DNA from 2 places in the Lysobacter sp. Soil_N_23 genome. Region 2 is predicted to be linked to the other one. Evidence: predicted binding sites of a transcription regulator. Region 2 holds the regulator's gene; the other holds the start of a gene.

Region 1 (8,027 bases), on a different contig from region 2:
AGCCGCGTTCTGCAGCGCGGTGCGGGTGACCTTGGTCGGGTCCAGGATGCCCAGCTCGATCATGTCGCCGAACTCGCCGTTGGCGGCGTTGTAGCCGAAGCTGCCCTTGCCCTCGGCGACCTTGTTGACGATGACCGACGGCTCTTCACCGGCGTTGGTCACGATCTCGCGCAGCGGCGCTTCCATCGCGCGCAGGGCGATCTGGATGCCGTGGTTCTGGTCTTCGTTGGCACCCTTGAGGCTGGCGATCGCCGCCTTGGCGCGCAGCAGCGCAACGCCGCCGCCCGGGACGATGCCCTCTTCAACGGCCGCACGCGTGGCGTGCAGCGCGTCTTCGACGCGAGCCTTCTTTTCCTTCATCTCGATCTCGGTCGAAGCACCGACCTTGATCACCGCCACGCCGCCGGCCAGCTTGGCCACGCGCTCCTGCAGCTTCTCGCGGTCGTAGTCGGAGGAGGTCTCCTCGATCTGCGCCTTGATCTGCTTGATGCGGCCTTCGATGCCCGACACTTCGCCGGCGCCGTCGATGATGGTGGTGTTCTCCTTGGAGATCTGCACCTTCTTGGCGCGGCCCAGGTCCTTGATGGTGGCCTTGTCCAGCTGCAGGCCCACTTCCTCGGAGATCACGGTGCCGCCGGTGAGGACGGCCATGTCTTCCAGCATCGCCTTGCGACGGTCACCGAAGCCCGGCGCCTTGACGGCGCAGACCTTGACGATGCCGCGGATGGTGTTGACCACCAGGGTCGCCAGCGCTTCGCCTTCGACTTCCTCGGCGATGATCAGCAGCGGCTTGCCGGCCTTGGCCACGCCCTCGAGGACGGGCAGCAGGTCACGCACGTTGGAGATCTTCTTGTCGTGCAGCAGGATGAACGGATCGTCCAGCTCGGCCTGCATCGACTGCTGGTTGTTGATGAAGTACGGCGACAGGTAGCCGCGGTCGAACTGCATGCCCTCGACGACGTCGAGCTCGTTCTCCAGGCCCGAACCGTCTTCCACGGTGATCACGCCTTCCTTGCCGACCTTGTCCATCGCCTGGGCGATCAGGTCGCCGATGTTGGCGTCGGAGTTGGCCGAGATCGTACCGACCTGGGCGATTTCCTTGCTGGTCGAGGACGGCTTGGAGATCTTCTTGAGCTCGTCGACGGCAGCGACGACGGCCTTGTCGATACCGCGCTTGAGGTCCATCGGGTTCATGCCGGCGGCGACGGCCTTCATGCCTTCGCGGATCAGCGCCTGGGCGAGGACGGTGGCGGTGGTGGTGCCGTCACCGGCGTTGTCGGAGGTCCTGGAAGCGACTTCCTTCACCATCTGCGCGCCCATGTTCTCGAACTTGTCGGCAAGCTCGATTTCCTTGGCGACGGAGACGCCGTCCTTGGTGATGGTCGGGGCGCCGAAGCTCTTCTCGAGCACGACATTGCGACCCTTCGGGCCGAGCGTGGCCTTGACGGCATTGGCGAGCACATTGACGCCGCGCAGCATCTTGACGCGCGCGTCCTCACCGAAACGAATTTCCTTGGCAGCCATTTGTTGTTACCTCAAAAGCGGGAATGGGGAACGGGGAACGGGGAACGAAAGACTTTGACGACCGACGGGATGGGGCGGGATGCGGGACGCGCGCATTGCGCTTCGTTCCCTGTTCCCTGTTCCCTGTTCCCGCCTTCGCTCGCTCAGGCGAGCACCGCGAAGATGTCGTCTTCCTTGACCACCAGGTATTCGGTGCCGTCGAGCTTGACCTCGGTACCGCTGTACTTGCCGAACAGGACCTTGTCGCCGACCTTGACCGAAACCGGGCGGACGTTGCCGTTGTCGAGGACCTTGCCGGTGCCGACGGCCACGACTTCACCCTTGATCGGCTTCTCGGTGGCCGAGTCCGGAATCACGATGCCGCCAGCGGACATCTTTTCTTCTTCCATGCGCTTGATGACCACGCGGTCGTAGAGCGGCTTGATATTCATCGCGACAAATCTCCGAGGGGTTTACGTAAGTTATTGAACGGGCAGCAAAACTGCTTGAATTTTAGCAGTCGACCCTGACGAGTGCCAATGTCAGGGACGAAGAAACCCGGCGAACCGGGACAGCGCAGGAGATTGGGCCGCTCCAAAGCCTTTCAAGGGGCGGCCGTCTCCGGACAGTCGGCGCTTCGGCACTTCGATGCACGGACTTCGGCACCTCGTTGGAGCCCCTCTCCCGCTTGCGGGAGAGGGGTTGGGGTGAGGGCAAGCTGTCGCGGCCACAAAAAGAAAGAGCGCGCCCCCGAGGGAACGCGCTCTTTCTGGTGCGGAGGTGGCTGTCCTGTGCTCGTCGCGTCCTGCGCACGGCCCCGAACCGACGCCTTGTCACTACCAACGCCCTTGTCGGCAGGCGTCAATCTTCGTCTTTGCAGGCTATTTCGACCAGCGGTGACCTGCTGACTGTCGGTATCACGCCCTTAATGGAATGCTTGAAACTATTGAACTTCACTGCTGCAATCGGCGCTTGGTGCTACCCAATGGACACAGCATTGGGTGAGTATCAATCACCTAGTGAATATCGGTATCCCAAGGCCGGAGGCCACATGACTCCCCAGCAGCGGATCCGCCTGGCTCGACGCCATTGCGGCCTCTCCCAGGCCGCCCTGGGCGCAGCGGTCGGCGTGCAACGCAGCGCGGTCGGCCATTGGGAGGCGGCACGCGGCAAGTATCCAAGCGTGGCGCATCTGCGCGAGATCGCGATGGTGACCGGCGTGCAGTTCGAATGGCTCGCCACCGGTCGCGGCACGATGAGTCTGTCGGCGGACACCGCGCTGGACTCGGTCGCGGCCGCGGACGCGCTGCTGGTCGACGACCCGCTCGAGTTGCGGCTGCTGGCCGCGTTCCGCGAAGCGCCGACGCGGTCGAAGGCGCCGTTGGTGGAGGTCGTGGAGCAACTGGCGCAGCTGCGCACCGGACGCGGACGCGGCAAGCCCGCATCCATGTAGGAGCGAGCTTGCTCGCGACCGGTGCTGGGGCATTGCGGAAGCCTTCGCGAGCAAGCTCGCTCCTACGCGCTGGCCAGCATGCACGCGCGGCCGACGTGCGGATCAGCCGCCGGTAAGCCGCTTCACGGCGCCTGCTGGCAACGCCGCGCAATCGGCCGCCGGTTCGAACGCCGCGGTCGCGGCGACGCCGTCGACGGCCAGTTGCAGTTTCGCGGGCGCGGGCGGTACCTCGATGGCCGCCGCCCAGATCGCGCGGATCGTGCCCTGCATCGGCGGTTCGGCCAGCACGTTGCCGCCGGCATCGACATAGAGCAGGTCCCCCGGCGAGCTCGCTACGCCCTCGCCCGTGGTCGCGTCGACCAGGGTCATCGCGTCCGGCTCGCCCCAGCAATTCATGGCGCTTTCGCAGCTCAGGTCCGCCACCAGGCGCGACGTAGCACCGGCAGCGAGCTGGCAGGCGGCGTGTACTGCGATGCCGTAGGCCGGCGCCGCCTGCGTGGCCGCGGTGGCCGGCATCGCGGACGCCAGGCCCAGGGCGAGCATGGCCCTGGCGGCAAGGTTGATCTGTGGGCAATGGCGGTGCGACATCGAACCTCCTCCAGCGTCCGGACCGGGCCGGCGCCGGCAGCCTACGTCATCCGCCGCCAGCCTGCGCAAGGTCGGGCCAGGGGGACAATTCGCCCGTCCGCGGGGCGGCGGCTACACTTGCGCCCCTCATGACCCCGTCCCCCGCCTCGCCCGTACGGCTGGTCCTCAGTACCTGCGCCGATCCGCAAAGCGCCGACGCCATCGCCAGGGCCCTGGTCGGCGAGCGCCTGGCCGCCTGCGTCAACGTGCTGCCCGGGGTGTCGTCGACGTACCGCTGGCAGGGGGCGATCGAGCAGGCCGATGAAGTCGTGCTGCTGATCAAGACCACCGCCGATCGCCAGGAAGCGCTGATCGCCCGACTGCAGGCGCTGCATTCCTATGAACTGCCTGAGGCGGTCGCGGTCGAAGCCGTTGGCGGCCTTGCCCCCTACCTGCAGTGGGTGGCCGAACAGACCCGAAAAGATGACTGAATCCAATCCATTGCAGACTCAATCTGTTCGGTCGCGCCTGCACGGCGCGCTGCTGAGCCTGGCCATGACCGCGACGGCGCTCGCCGCGTCGGGCCTGGCCGCCACGCTGGCGCATGCCGCGATCAATCCCGACGACCTGCTGCCCGTCGACGAGGCGTTCGCCTTGCGCGCGCAGGCGCCCGGCGGCGACCGGATCGAGATCCACTGGCGCATCGCCGACGGCTACTACCTCTACAAGCACCGCATCGCCGTGCAGTCCGATGCCGCTTTCGCCGCCCAGCCCCTGCAGTTGCCGCAGGGCAAGGCCCATGAGGACGAGTTCTTCGGCCGGGTCGAGACCTATCGCCAGGCGCTCACCGCGGTGTTGCCGGGGCAGGCCCGCGGCGGCGCACGCCAGGTCACCCTGAAGGTGCGTTACCAGGGTTGCGCAGACGCCGGCATCTGCTATCCGCCGCAGACGCGCAGCCTGAGTGTCACCCTGCCCGAGGCAAGTGCGACCGCGGCGCAACCGGTCGTCGCCTTTGGTCCTGCGCGCGGCGCCGCGCCGCTGGGCGGCGGACTGCTGGCTGGCAAATCCGGCGCTGCCGATGCCTTGCCGCTGCCGCCGGAACAGGCCTTCGGATTCGAAGCGATCGCCGGCGACGGCAACACGCTGCTGCTGCGCTTCACTCCGGCGCCGGGCTATTACCTGTATCGCGACAAGACCACGCTCCGCCTCGATGGCGCCGCGGCCAAGGCCGGGATCACCCTGGGCACGCCGCGCTGGCCGCAGGGCGTCGCCCACCGCGACGAGCACTTCGGCAACGTGGTGGTCTATTTCGACCAGGTTGAATTGCCGGTTGCGCTGACGCGCAGCAAGGCCGATGCGGCCACGGTGCGGCTGACTGCAGGCTTCCAGGGCTGCCAGACCGATGGCATCTGCTATCCGCCGATGACGCGGACGGTTGAGGTTGCGTTGCCGGCTGGGGTGGTTGGGCCGGCTGCAGCTGGCGGCCAACCCATCCCCTCCCCGGCCCTCCCCTTGAAGGGGAGGGAGCAGAGCCCTGACGTCGCTGTTGCTCCAGCCATTGAGCCCTCCCCTTCAAAGAGAGGGTTGGGTGGGGATGGGTTGTCCGGCGACCTCGCCGAAGACAGCCGCCTCGCCGCATCCCTGGCCGGCCCCAACCGCTGGTGGGCACTGGCGAGCTTCTTCGGCTTCGGCCTGCTGCTCTCGTTCACACCGTGCGTGCTGCCGATGATTCCGATCCTGTCCGGGCTGATCGCCGGCCATGGACCGGGCCTGGGCGCGCGCCGCGCGTTCGCGCTGTCCTTCGTCTACGTGCTGGCGAGCGCACTGGTGTTCACCATCGCCGGGGTGATTGCCGGACTGGTCGGCGCCAACCTGCAGATCGCCTTCCAGAACCCATGGGTGATCGGTGCTTTCGCACTGCTGTTCGTCGCGCTGGCGCTGTCGAGTTTCGGCCTCTACGAGCTGCAGTTGCCGGCCGGCCTGCGCAACAAGCTTGGCTCGCTCAGCGATCACCAGCGCGGCGGTTCGTGGGCCGGCGTGGCGGTGATGGGCGCGCTGTCGGCGCTGATCGTCGGGCCATGCGTGGCACCGCCACTGGCGGCGGGCGTGCTCTACATCGGCCAGACCCAGGACCCGGTGTTCGGCGGTGCCGCGCTGTTCCTGCTGGCGATGGGCATGGGCGTGCCGCTGCTGGCCTTCGGCGTCGCCGCCGGCAAGGGGCTGCCCACCAGCGGTCCGTGGATGGTCGCGGTGCAGCGCGCGTTCGGTTTCATCTTCCTGGGCCTTGCGGTATGGATGCTGTCGCGCGTCCTGCCCGGCGCAGCGACGCTGGCGCTGTGGGGCGTGCTGCTGCTGGCAGCGGCGGCAACGATCGCGGTGGCCATCAAGGCCGCCCAGCGCTACAGCGTGCGGGTGCTGGGCTGGACCGCGGCGATGCTGCTGGGCGTGGTCGGCGCGGCGCAGCTGGTCGGCGCGATGGCGGGCAGCAGCGACCCGCTGCAGCCGCTGGCCGGCCTGCGCGGCGGCAACGGCGCACACGCGGCCGAACTTCCGTTCCGCAAGATCAAATCCCTGGCCGACCTCGAGCGCGAGGTCGGTGCCGCCAAGGCCGCCGGCAAGCCGGTCATGCTCGATTTCTATGCCGACTGGTGCGTGGCCTGCAAGGAGATGGAGAAGTACACCTTCCCCGAGGCCTCCGTGCATGCAGCGCTGTCCGGCTTCGTCCTGCTCAAGGCGGACGTAACCGCCAATGACGACCTCGACCAGGCCTTGATGAAGCAGCTGGGCATCATCGGCCCGCCGGCGACCCTGTATTACGTCGATGGCGGAGAGCGCCGCAACCTGCGCCTGTTCGGCTTCGAAGCGCCCGGCCCGTTCGTCGAGCGCATTGGCAAGGCCAGCATCGGCAAGGCCAGCCGCTGATGGCATTGAGCGCCACCGGCAAGATCCTGCTGGTCGCCGTGGCCGCCGGCACGCTCGGCGTCCTCGCCGGGCTCTGGTCGAACGGTCCCGGTCCGCTGTTGCGCAGCGAGGTCGGCCAGCGCGCACTGCAGACCGTGATGGATGCCAGCGCGCCGGCCCCGCCCACCGGCCTGGCGGTCGCGCGTCGCGGCGAAGCGATCCCGGCACTGCAGTTGCCGGGGCTGGACAGCGCGCCAGTGCGGATTCCGGCCGACTATTCCGGCCGCCCCATCGTGATCAACCTGTGGGCGAGCTGGTGCGGCCCGTGCATCGAGGAAATGCCCGAGCTCGACCGCTTTGCGGCCAGCCAGGGCGGCAACGGCACGCAAGTGGTCGGCATCGCGCTGGATGACGCCGCCGCGGTGCAGGCGTTCCTTCAGCGCATTCCGGTCCGCTACCCGATCCTGCTCGACCAGGCCGGCCCGGGCGACGCCGGCGTGCAACTGGGCAATGCCAAGGGCGTGTTGCCTTACACCGTGCTGGTTTCCGCCGATGGGCGGCTGCTGAAGCAGAAGATCGGCCCGTTCGCGCACGGCGAAATCGACGACTGGGTCGCAAATTAGAGCGTCCACTCAAACAACTGCTTAAATCCTGACAACTTCGTCGATACGGTAGCGAACGTCTGGACACCCCGGCCGGCATCGCGCACACTGCCCGCCTTTGAGGCAGTTCGTAGGGAGCACCGCGGGTCCGCCATGGCGAAGTTGCTGGTACTGCACGGCCCCAACCTCAACCTGCTCGGCAGCCGCGAGCCGGAGGTGTATGGCCATGCCACCCTGGCGGACATCGACGCCGACCTGCGCCAGCGCACCGAAGCCGCCGGCCACGCCTACGACAGCCTGCAAGCCAATGCCGAGCACGTCCTGGTCGAGCGCATCCAGGCCGCCCGCGAGGACGGCACGGCGCTGGTCCTGATCAATCCGGCCGCGTTCACCCACACCAGTGTGGCCATCCGCGACGCACTGGCGGCGGTGGCGATCCCCTTTTTCGAAGTCCATCTGTCCAACCCGCACCGGCGCGAACCGTTCCGCCACACCAGCTACTTCAGCGACCTCGCCGTCGGCGTGGTCTGCGGCTTCGGCGCCGACAGCTACCGCTACGCCCTCGACGCCGCGCTGAAGCGGCTGGCCTGAACTCCACTCAAGACCGTCGCCCCGTTACCCGGGACGACCACCATCAACGACCCTGAGGCCCACCATGGACCTGCGCAAAATCAAGAAGCTCATCGACCTGCTCGAGGAGTCCAACCTCGCCGAGATCGAGATCAAGGAAGGCGAAGAGTCCGTCCGCCTGGCCCGCACGCCGCGTGGCGTCGCCGTGGCCGCACCGGTCATGCAGGCCGCGCCGCTCGCCCATGCGCCGGTGATGCCGATGCACGGCCCGACCGAAGCCGCCACCGGCGGCCATGCCAAGCCACAGGCCGACCTGCCAGAGGGCCACATCGTGCGCGCGCCGATGGTCGGCACCTTCTACGGCTCGCCGTCGCCGGACAAGCCCGCATTCGTCAGCGTCGGCCAAGCGGTCAAGGCCGGCGATACCCTGG
Region 2 (8,027 bases):
CTGACCGCGATCTGCGTGGTGATGCACAGCGGTTACAGCGCCATCACGATCAAACAGATCGCCAAGGCGCAGCGGCCGCGCGAAGGCCGCTACCTGCATTTCTTCCTGGTCCGTGTGGTGATCGAGCTGATCCTGCTGCACAGCGCCGAAACCGTCGTCTGGGCGTGGTTCTACGAGTGGAAGAACGCCGAGTGGACCTGGAACACCGCGCTGTATTTCTCGGTGGTCAGCTATGCCACGCTCGGTTACGGCGATGTGCTGCTGCCGCCGGAATGGCGCCTGGTCGGTGCACTGCAAAGCCTGGTCGGCGTGCTGCTGGCGGGCTGGTCGGTGGCGCTGCTGGTGGCGGTGCTGCAGACGACGTTGCGCAAGAAGGCAGCCGAAGACGCCAACCCGCCGACGTAGGAGCGAGCTTGCTCGCGACCGGGTGCAAAAGTTGCCGGTAGGAGCGAGCTTGCTCGCGACCCGGGCGCATGATCGCGAGCAAGCTCGCTCCTACGTCGACGTCAGACGTCGGCCAGCAAACGCTTGGCGGCGGCCCGTGCTTCACGCGTGAGTTCGACGCCGCCGAGCATGCGCGCCAGTTCTTCCTCGCGCTGCCTGGCATTGAGCAGTTGCACCGCGCTCTGGGTGACACCCTCGCTGGCCGCCTTGCTGACCCGGTAATGGGCATGGCCCTGCGCGGCGACCTGCGGCAGGTGGGTCACGCACAGCACCTGGCGGCTGGCGCCCAGTGCGCGCAGCTTCTGGCCGACGATCTCGGCCACGGCGCCGCCGATGCCGGTGTCGACTTCGTCGAAGACCATCGTCGGCACCGCATCCAGTCCCAGCGCAGCGACCTCGATCGCCAGCGAGATGCGCGACAGCTCGCCGCCGGAGGCGACCTTGCGCAGCGCCCGCGCCGGCTGGCCCGGGTTGGCGGCGACCAGGAACTCCACGCGCTCGCCACCCTGCGGGTCGGGTCGATCGGTTTCGACCGGCTCGATCTGGACGTCGAAGCGGCCGCCGCCCATGCCTAGTTCGGAAATCAGCGCGCTGGTGCTGGCAGACAAGTTGGCTGCGGCATCACGGCGCAGGCGGCCGAGCGCGTCGGCGGCCTGGCGCCAGTCGTGACGCGCGGCTTCGATCTCGGTGTCGAGGCGGGCCAGGCGCACGCCGGCGCCTTGCAGCGATTCCAGTTCGGCCGCGATCGCATCGCGCTGCGCGCCCAACTGCTCGGGTGGCACGCGGTGCTTGCGTGCCAGTTCGTGGATGCGGGTCAGGCGCTGCTCGATGGCTTCCAGCGCCGACGGGTCGAGATCGAGATCGCTACGAACCCGGTCGAGCAGGGCGAGGGCCTCGTCGACCTGGATCGCGGCGGCATCGAGCATGCCGTCGACATCGCCCAGGCGCGGCTCGTGTTCGAGCACGCGTTGCAGGTCGCTGCGAACCTGTTGCAGGCTGCGCGAAAGCGACGGGCCTTCCTCGCCGCCGAGGCGGGCGAAGGCACCTTCGCAGGCGGCGATCAGGTCGGCGGCATGGGCATGGCGGCGATGGTCGTCCTGCAGGCGCGCGATTGCCTCGGCCTCCAGGTCTTCGCGATCCAGTTCGCCATGCTGGTGTTCGAGCCAGCCGATGCGGTCGGAGACGTCGCCCTGCGCCGACAGCGCATCGCGCTCGGCCAGTAGCGCACTCCAGCGTGCCGCCGCGGCGCCGACGGCGCCCAGTTCGGTCTGGGTACGGCCAAAGGCATCCAGCAACGCCAGCTGGCTGGGGCGCGACAGCAGCGCCTGGTGCTCGTGCTGGCCATGGATCTCGACCAGCAGGGTGGACAGCTCGCTGAGCTGGCCCAGGGTGACGGGGCGGCCGTTGACCCAGGCGCGCGAGCCGCCGTCGGCGCGGATCACGCGGCGGATCTGGCAGGCGTCGTCTTCATCCAATTCGTTGTCGCGCAGCCAGGCGCGGGCCAGCGGGACGTCGTCGAGGCTGAAGCCGGCGACCAGTTCGGCGCGGTCGGCGCCATGGCGGACCACGCCGCTGTCGGCACGCAGGCCCGAGATCAGGCCCAGCGCATCGACCAGCAACGACTTGCCGGCGCCGGTCTCGCCGGAGATGACGGTCAGGCCGGGGCCGAAGCCGAGCTCGGCTTCACTGACCACGGCGAACTGCTTGAGGGAGAGATGGACGAGCATGGAGCGCGATTGTGCCCTGTGTGGGTTGCGGCGTGATAGCGGGGAAGCGTCTCGCAGGTTCAGATCGGCAGCCTGGTCTGGAATGGCGTGCACCGAAAACCCTTGCACCGGATCGGGCCGCGCCCTATCAATATCCCGGTCATGAGCCGCAAACCTGCCGATCCCAGCCTCGACCCGCGTGCACGGCAGCTGTTGCGCACCCTGATCGGCCGCTATATCAACAGCGGCGAGCCGATCGGCTCGCAGACGCTGGCGCGGCACGCCGGGCTGGACGTCAGCGCGGCGACCATCCGCAACATCCTGGCCGACCTGGAAGACGCCGGCCTGCTCAGCGCGCCGCACAGCTCGGCCGGCCGCGTCCCGACGGCGCAGGGCTATCGCCTGTTCGTCGACTCGCTGCTGCAGGTGCGGCCGCTGCCGGACACCGACCTGGCCCGCCTGCGCGGCGAACTGCCGGCCGGCTCCGGCACCCAGGCCCTGCTCGGCAGCGCCTCGGAGCTGCTGTCGGCGATGACCCACTTCGTCGGCGTGGTCAGCGTGCCGCGGCGCGAGCAGTTCGCCTTCCGCCGCATCGATTTCGTTCCGCTCGACGGCGCGCGCGTGCTGGCGATCCTGGTGTTCGCCGACAACGAAGTGCAGAACCGGATCGTGCAGACCCGTCGCCCGTTCGACAGCAGCGAACTCGAGCGCGTCGCCAACTACCTGAATGCCCATTTCGCCGGGCGCACCGTGGCCGACATCCGCGCCACCCTGCTGCGCGAGCTGCGCACTGCCCAGACCGAGATGCAGTCGCTGCTGACGCAGTCGGTCGAGCTGGCCGAGCAGGCCCTGGCTCCCGGCGGCGACGACATGGTCCTGGCCGGGCAGACCCGCCTGATGGGGGTGCAGGAGCTGGCCGACCTGGACCGCCTGCGCGACCTGTTCGACGCTTTCGCCCGCAAGCGCGAGATCCTGCAGCTGCTCGAACGTACCGTGCAGGCCCCCGGCGTTCGCATTTTCATTGGCGAGGAGACCGGGCTGGCGCCGCTGGAGGGGATGTCGCTGGTCACCGCACCTTACGTTGCCGGCGGGGGTAGCGGGCAGGTGCTGGGGGTCCTGGGGGTCATAGGGCCGACCCGGATGGCTTACGAGCGGGTGATTCCGGTGGTTCAGGCCGCCGCCGACGCGCTTGGGGCTGCGATCCATTCCGAGTCCTGACGGGTCGGGCTGCGGCAACCGCCGCTGAAACCGGGAACACCCTCTGGCCGGCCGGGAAGGCACCTGGCCGTCGCCCACGGCGCAGTTCGTCTTGAAACCTCGCAGGGCGGCCCCATTGCTGCCCTGTCGCGCCTCGAGCGCGGATTTCCGAATTGTTTGGCGCCCTTGGCGCAGGGATGGAGCACCGCATGACCCAGATCGATCCGCAAGACACCCCCGACAACGACACCCCCGGCAGCGACCTGGGACTCGCCAACGACGCCGATGGCGGCGATTCGCTGGCCGCGCAACTGCAGGCCGCCCGCGCCGAACTGGCGCAACTGCGTGAGGACTCGCTGCGCGAACGCGCCGAACTGGAGAACCAGCGCAAGCGCATGGCCCGCGACATCGACATGGCGCGCAAGTTCGCCAACGAGCGTGTGCTCGGCGACCTGCTGCCGGTGATCGACAGCCTCGAGGCCGGCCTCACCATCCAGGCCGACACCGCCCAGCACCTGCGCGAAGGCATGGAGCTGACCCTGCGCCAGCTGCTCAAGGTCGTCACCGACAACGGCCTGGTCGCGATCGATCCGGCCGGCAAGGCCTTCAACCCGGAGCACCACCAGGCGATGAGCATGGTCGAGAGTGCCGGGCACGCGCCGGGCGACGTGGTCCAGGTCTACCAGAAGGGCTGGCTGCTCAACGACCGCCTGTTGCGCCCTGCGCTGGTGGTGGTGGCCAAGCACGACTGAACGATCGGGGCAGGGCTCCGCTCAAGGCGCGTGATCGCTTGAAGAGCGTGAACTTGAAGAGCACGCCGCCGACCCCCAGATAACGCACATCGGCGCCACCACAGATTCGGCGCCACACCATTTCAAGCATTAGCGAGGGAGCTATACACATGGGCAAGATCATCGGTATCGATCTGGGCACGACCAATTCGTGCGTCGCGATCATGGAAGGCGGCAAGGCCAAGGTCATCGAAAACGCCGAAGGCGACCGCACCACGCCTTCGATCGTGGCCTTCACCAAGGACGGCGAAGTCCTGGTCGGCGCCTCGGCCAAGCGCCAGGCCGTCACCAACCCCAAGAACACCTTTTTCGCGGTCAAGCGTCTGATCGGCCGCAAGTTCACCGACGCCGAAGTCCAGAAGGACCTCGACCTGGTGCCGTACTCGATTGCCGCGCACGAGAACGGCGACGCCTGGGTCGCCACGGCCGACGGCAAGAACATGGCGCCGCAGCAGATTTCCGCTGAAGTGCTGGCGAAGATGAAGAAGACCGCCGAGGCCTACCTGGGCGAGACGGTCACCGAGGCGGTGATCACCGTGCCGGCCTACTTCAACGACAGCCAGCGCCAGGCGACCAAGGACGCCGGCAAGATCGCCGGCCTCGACGTCAAGCGCATCATCAACGAGCCGACCGCAGCCGCGCTGGCCTATGGCATGGACAAGAAGGGCGGCGACCGCAAGGTCGCGGTCTACGACCTCGGCGGCGGCACGTTCGACGTGTCGATCATCGAGATTGCTTCGGTCGACGGCGAGATGCAGGTCGAGGTGCTGGCCACCAACGGCGACACCTTCCTGGGCGGCGAAGACTTCGACAAGCGCGTCATCGATTACCTGGTGGAGGAGTTCCTCAAGGACCAGGGCATCGACCTGCGCAAGGACCCGCTGGCCCTGCAGCGCCTGAAGGACGCGGCCGAGCGCGCCAAGATCGAGCTGTCGAGCGCGCAGCAGACCGAGGTCAACCTGCCGTACGTCACCGCCGACGCCTCCGGCCCGAAGCACCTCAACATCAAGCTGACCCGCGCCAAGCTCGAAGCCCTGGTCGAGGACCTGGTCAAGCGCACCATCGAGCCGTGCCGCATCGCCCTGAACGACGCCGGCCTGCGTGCCAGCGAGATCAGCGAAGTGATCCTGGTCGGCGGCCAGACCCGCATGCCGAAGGTGCAGCAGGCCGTGGCCGAGTTCTTCGGCAAGGAACCGCGCAAGGACGTCAACCCCGACGAGGCCGTGGCCGTGGGTGCCGCGATCCAGGGCGGCGTGCTGGCCGGCGACGTCAAGGACGTGCTGCTGCTCGACGTGACCCCGCTGTCGCTGGGCATCGAAACCCTGGGCGGCGTATTCACCAAGATCATCGAGAAGAACACCACCATCCCGACCAAGGCCTCGCAGACCTTCAGCACCGCCGAGGACAACCAGTCCGCGGTGACCGTGCACGTGCTGCAGGGTGAGCGCGAGCAGGCCCGCTACAACAAGTCGCTGGCCCGCTTCGACCTGACCGGCATCGAGGCCGCGCCGCGCGGCATGCCGCAGGTGGAAGTTTCGTTCGACATCGACGCCAACGGCATCCTGCACGTGTCGGCCAAGGACAAGAAGACCAACAAGGAACAGAAGGTCGAGATCAAGGCCGGTTCCGGCCTGTCCGAGGACGAGATCGCCAAGATGGTCGCCGACGCGGAAGCCAACCGCGAGGAAGACCAGAAGTTCCACGAGCTGGTGCAGGCCCGCAACCACGCCGACGCGTTGATCCACAACGCCCGCAGCGCGATCAAGGACAACGGCGACAAGGTAGCCGGCGACGTGATCGGCCGCACCGAAGGCGCGATCGCCGAGCTCGAGACGGCGATGAAGGGCGACGACAAGGGCCAGATCGAGGCCAAGTCGAAGGTGCTGGAGGAAGCTGCGCAGTCGCTGTTCGCCGCTGCCGCCGCCGCGTCGCAGCCGGGCCAGGATGCCGGTGGCAGCGCGCCCAAGTCTGATGACGTCGTGGACGCGGAGTTCACTGAAGTCAAGGACGACAAGAAGTAAGGCGGGAGCAGGAGACGGGGAGCCGGATTGAGGACAGCGCAGCCATCGGCAGTGCTTCCGCAACCGGTTCCCTTTTCTCGTGTTCGTGGACCCTGTGGTCCTTCGCTTTGACGATTCCCCCTTACCGAGTCACCGAGTCAACCCCGGCAAATGAGCAAGCGCGATTACTACGAAGTCCTGGGCGTGGCCCGTGACGCCAGCGACGAAGACCTGAAGAAGGCCTATCGCCGCTGCGCGATGAAGCACCACCCGGACCGCAATCCGGGAGACGCCGCCGCCGAGGCGACGTTCAAGGAGTGCAAGGAAGCCTACGAGGTCCTGACCGACGGCAATCGCCGTCGCGCCTACGACCAGCACGGCCACGCCGCCTTCGAGCACGGCATGGGCGGTGGTGGTGGCGGTGCCGGCTACGCCGACATGGGCGACATCTTCGGTGACATCTTCGGCAACATCTTTGGCGGAGGCGGCGGTGCGCGCGGCCCGCGTCGCGGTGCCGACATCGGCTACGTGATGGAGCTGACGCTGGAAGAGGCGGTGGGCGGCATCGAGAAGACCATCGAGATCCCGACCCTCGACGAATGCGACACCTGCGACGGCACCGGCTCGGCCGACGGCAACCTGGAGACCTGCTCGACCTGCCAGGGCCGTGGCCAGGTGCGGTTCCAGCGCGGCATCTTCTCGATGCAGCAGGCCTGCCCGCACTGCGGCGGCCGCGGCAAGACCATCGCCAATCCGTGTGGCGACTGCAACGGCCAGGGACGCGTGGAGCGCACCAAGACCCTGCAGGTGAAGATTCCCGCCGGTGTCGACAACGGCGATCGCATCCGCCTCACCGGCGAGGGCGAGGCCGGACCGGCCGGTTCGCCGCCGGGCGATCTGTACGTCGACGTGCGCGTGCGCGAGCACGAGATCTTCCAGCGCGACGGCGACGACCTGCACTGCGAAGTGCCGGTGCGTATCTCGCAGGCTGCCCTGGGCGACACGATACGGGTGCCTACCCTGGACGGCGACGTCGAGCTGCGCATCCCGGCCGAGAGCCAGACCGGAAAACTGTTCCGCCTGCGCGACAAGGGCGTCAAGTCGGTGCGCAGCCGGGTGCCCGGCGACCTGTATTGCCGGATCGTGGTCGAAACGCCCGTCAACCTGACCCCCGAGCAGCGCGAGCTGCTGGAGAAGTTCGAGGCCACCTTCGTCGGCGAAGGTGCGCGCCGCCATTCGCCGCGCGCCTCGACCTTCCTCGATGGCGTGAAAGGCTTTTGGGATCGAATGACCAACTGAGACAAAGTCTCCCCCTGCTTGCCGAAGGAAGGGCAGGTGCATAAGATCGGGCCGGTGGAGCACCTTTCGGGGAAGGTGCAAAACCGGAAATGTGATCGAGTTCCGGTTTCGAGGCAAGGAAACGTCTGGGTACCCAGAGCCCGGCCATTCATTGGGGGATGCATGCTTTTTCGGGGATGGTGGGCGCTCGTCGTCCTGGCCGGAAGTCTTGCCGTGCCTGCGCACGCGGCCGAAAGCTTTGACCAGTGCAAGTATTTCATTACCCAGTTGCCGGTGCGCATAGAACAGCCTGGCGTGTATTGCCTGAAGGGCAACCTGCAAACGGCGATCACCGAGCAGTCGGCGATCTCGGTTTGGGCCAACGATGTCACCATCGACTGTAAGAACTTCGGCATCGATGGCGCGGCTGGTGGTCCCAACGCACAAACCTGGGGCATTTCCGCCAACACCCGGCACCTTGTGGTGCGCAATTGCACGGTGCGAAATTTCGAGTTTGGCCTGATGATCTCCGGAAATGAAATCGGCTTTCCGGGTCTTCACGTCGTCGAAGACAACATTTTCGAAAAGCTTCGCTACCAGGCGATCCAAGT

What was found. The regulator HrcA, encoded in region 2, represses chaperone genes, less so after heat shock. The targets are predictions, from matches to a motif close to TTNGCACTCNNNNNNNNNGAGTGCNAA.
Region 1: the regulator HrcA is predicted to act here: its motif matches at 2,017-2,043, upstream of groES (co-chaperone GroES).

What each region holds. Positions count from the first base shown of each region.
Region 1 covers NZ_JBDGKY010000007.1:74,975-83,001, forward strand. The annotation lists gene groL (chaperonin GroEL) at 1-1,524, opposite strand, end outside; gene groES (co-chaperone GroES) at 1,668-1,955, opposite strand; gene AC3A3X_RS07555 (helix-turn-helix domain-containing protein) at 2,555-2,956, shown strand; gene AC3A3X_RS07560 (hypothetical protein) at 3,059-3,544, opposite strand; gene cutA (divalent-cation tolerance protein CutA) at 3,673-4,014, shown strand; gene AC3A3X_RS07570 (protein-disulfide reductase DsbD) at 4,007-6,445, shown strand; gene AC3A3X_RS07575 (TlpA family protein disulfide reductase) at 6,445-7,047, shown strand; gene aroQ (type II 3-dehydroquinate dehydratase) at 7,180-7,617, shown strand; gene accB (acetyl-CoA carboxylase biotin carboxyl carrier protein) at 7,682-8,027, shown strand, end outside.
Region 2 covers NZ_JBDGKY010000012.1:27,708-35,734, forward strand. The annotation lists gene AC3A3X_RS10585 (potassium channel family protein) at 1-405, shown strand, start outside; gene recN (DNA repair protein RecN) at 507-2,171, opposite strand; gene hrcA (heat-inducible transcriptional repressor HrcA) at 2,313-3,368, shown strand; gene grpE (nucleotide exchange factor GrpE) at 3,557-4,099, shown strand; gene dnaK (molecular chaperone DnaK) at 4,249-6,159, shown strand; gene dnaJ (molecular chaperone DnaJ) at 6,310-7,437, shown strand; gene AC3A3X_RS10615 (right-handed parallel beta-helix repeat-containing protein) at 7,600-8,027, shown strand, end outside.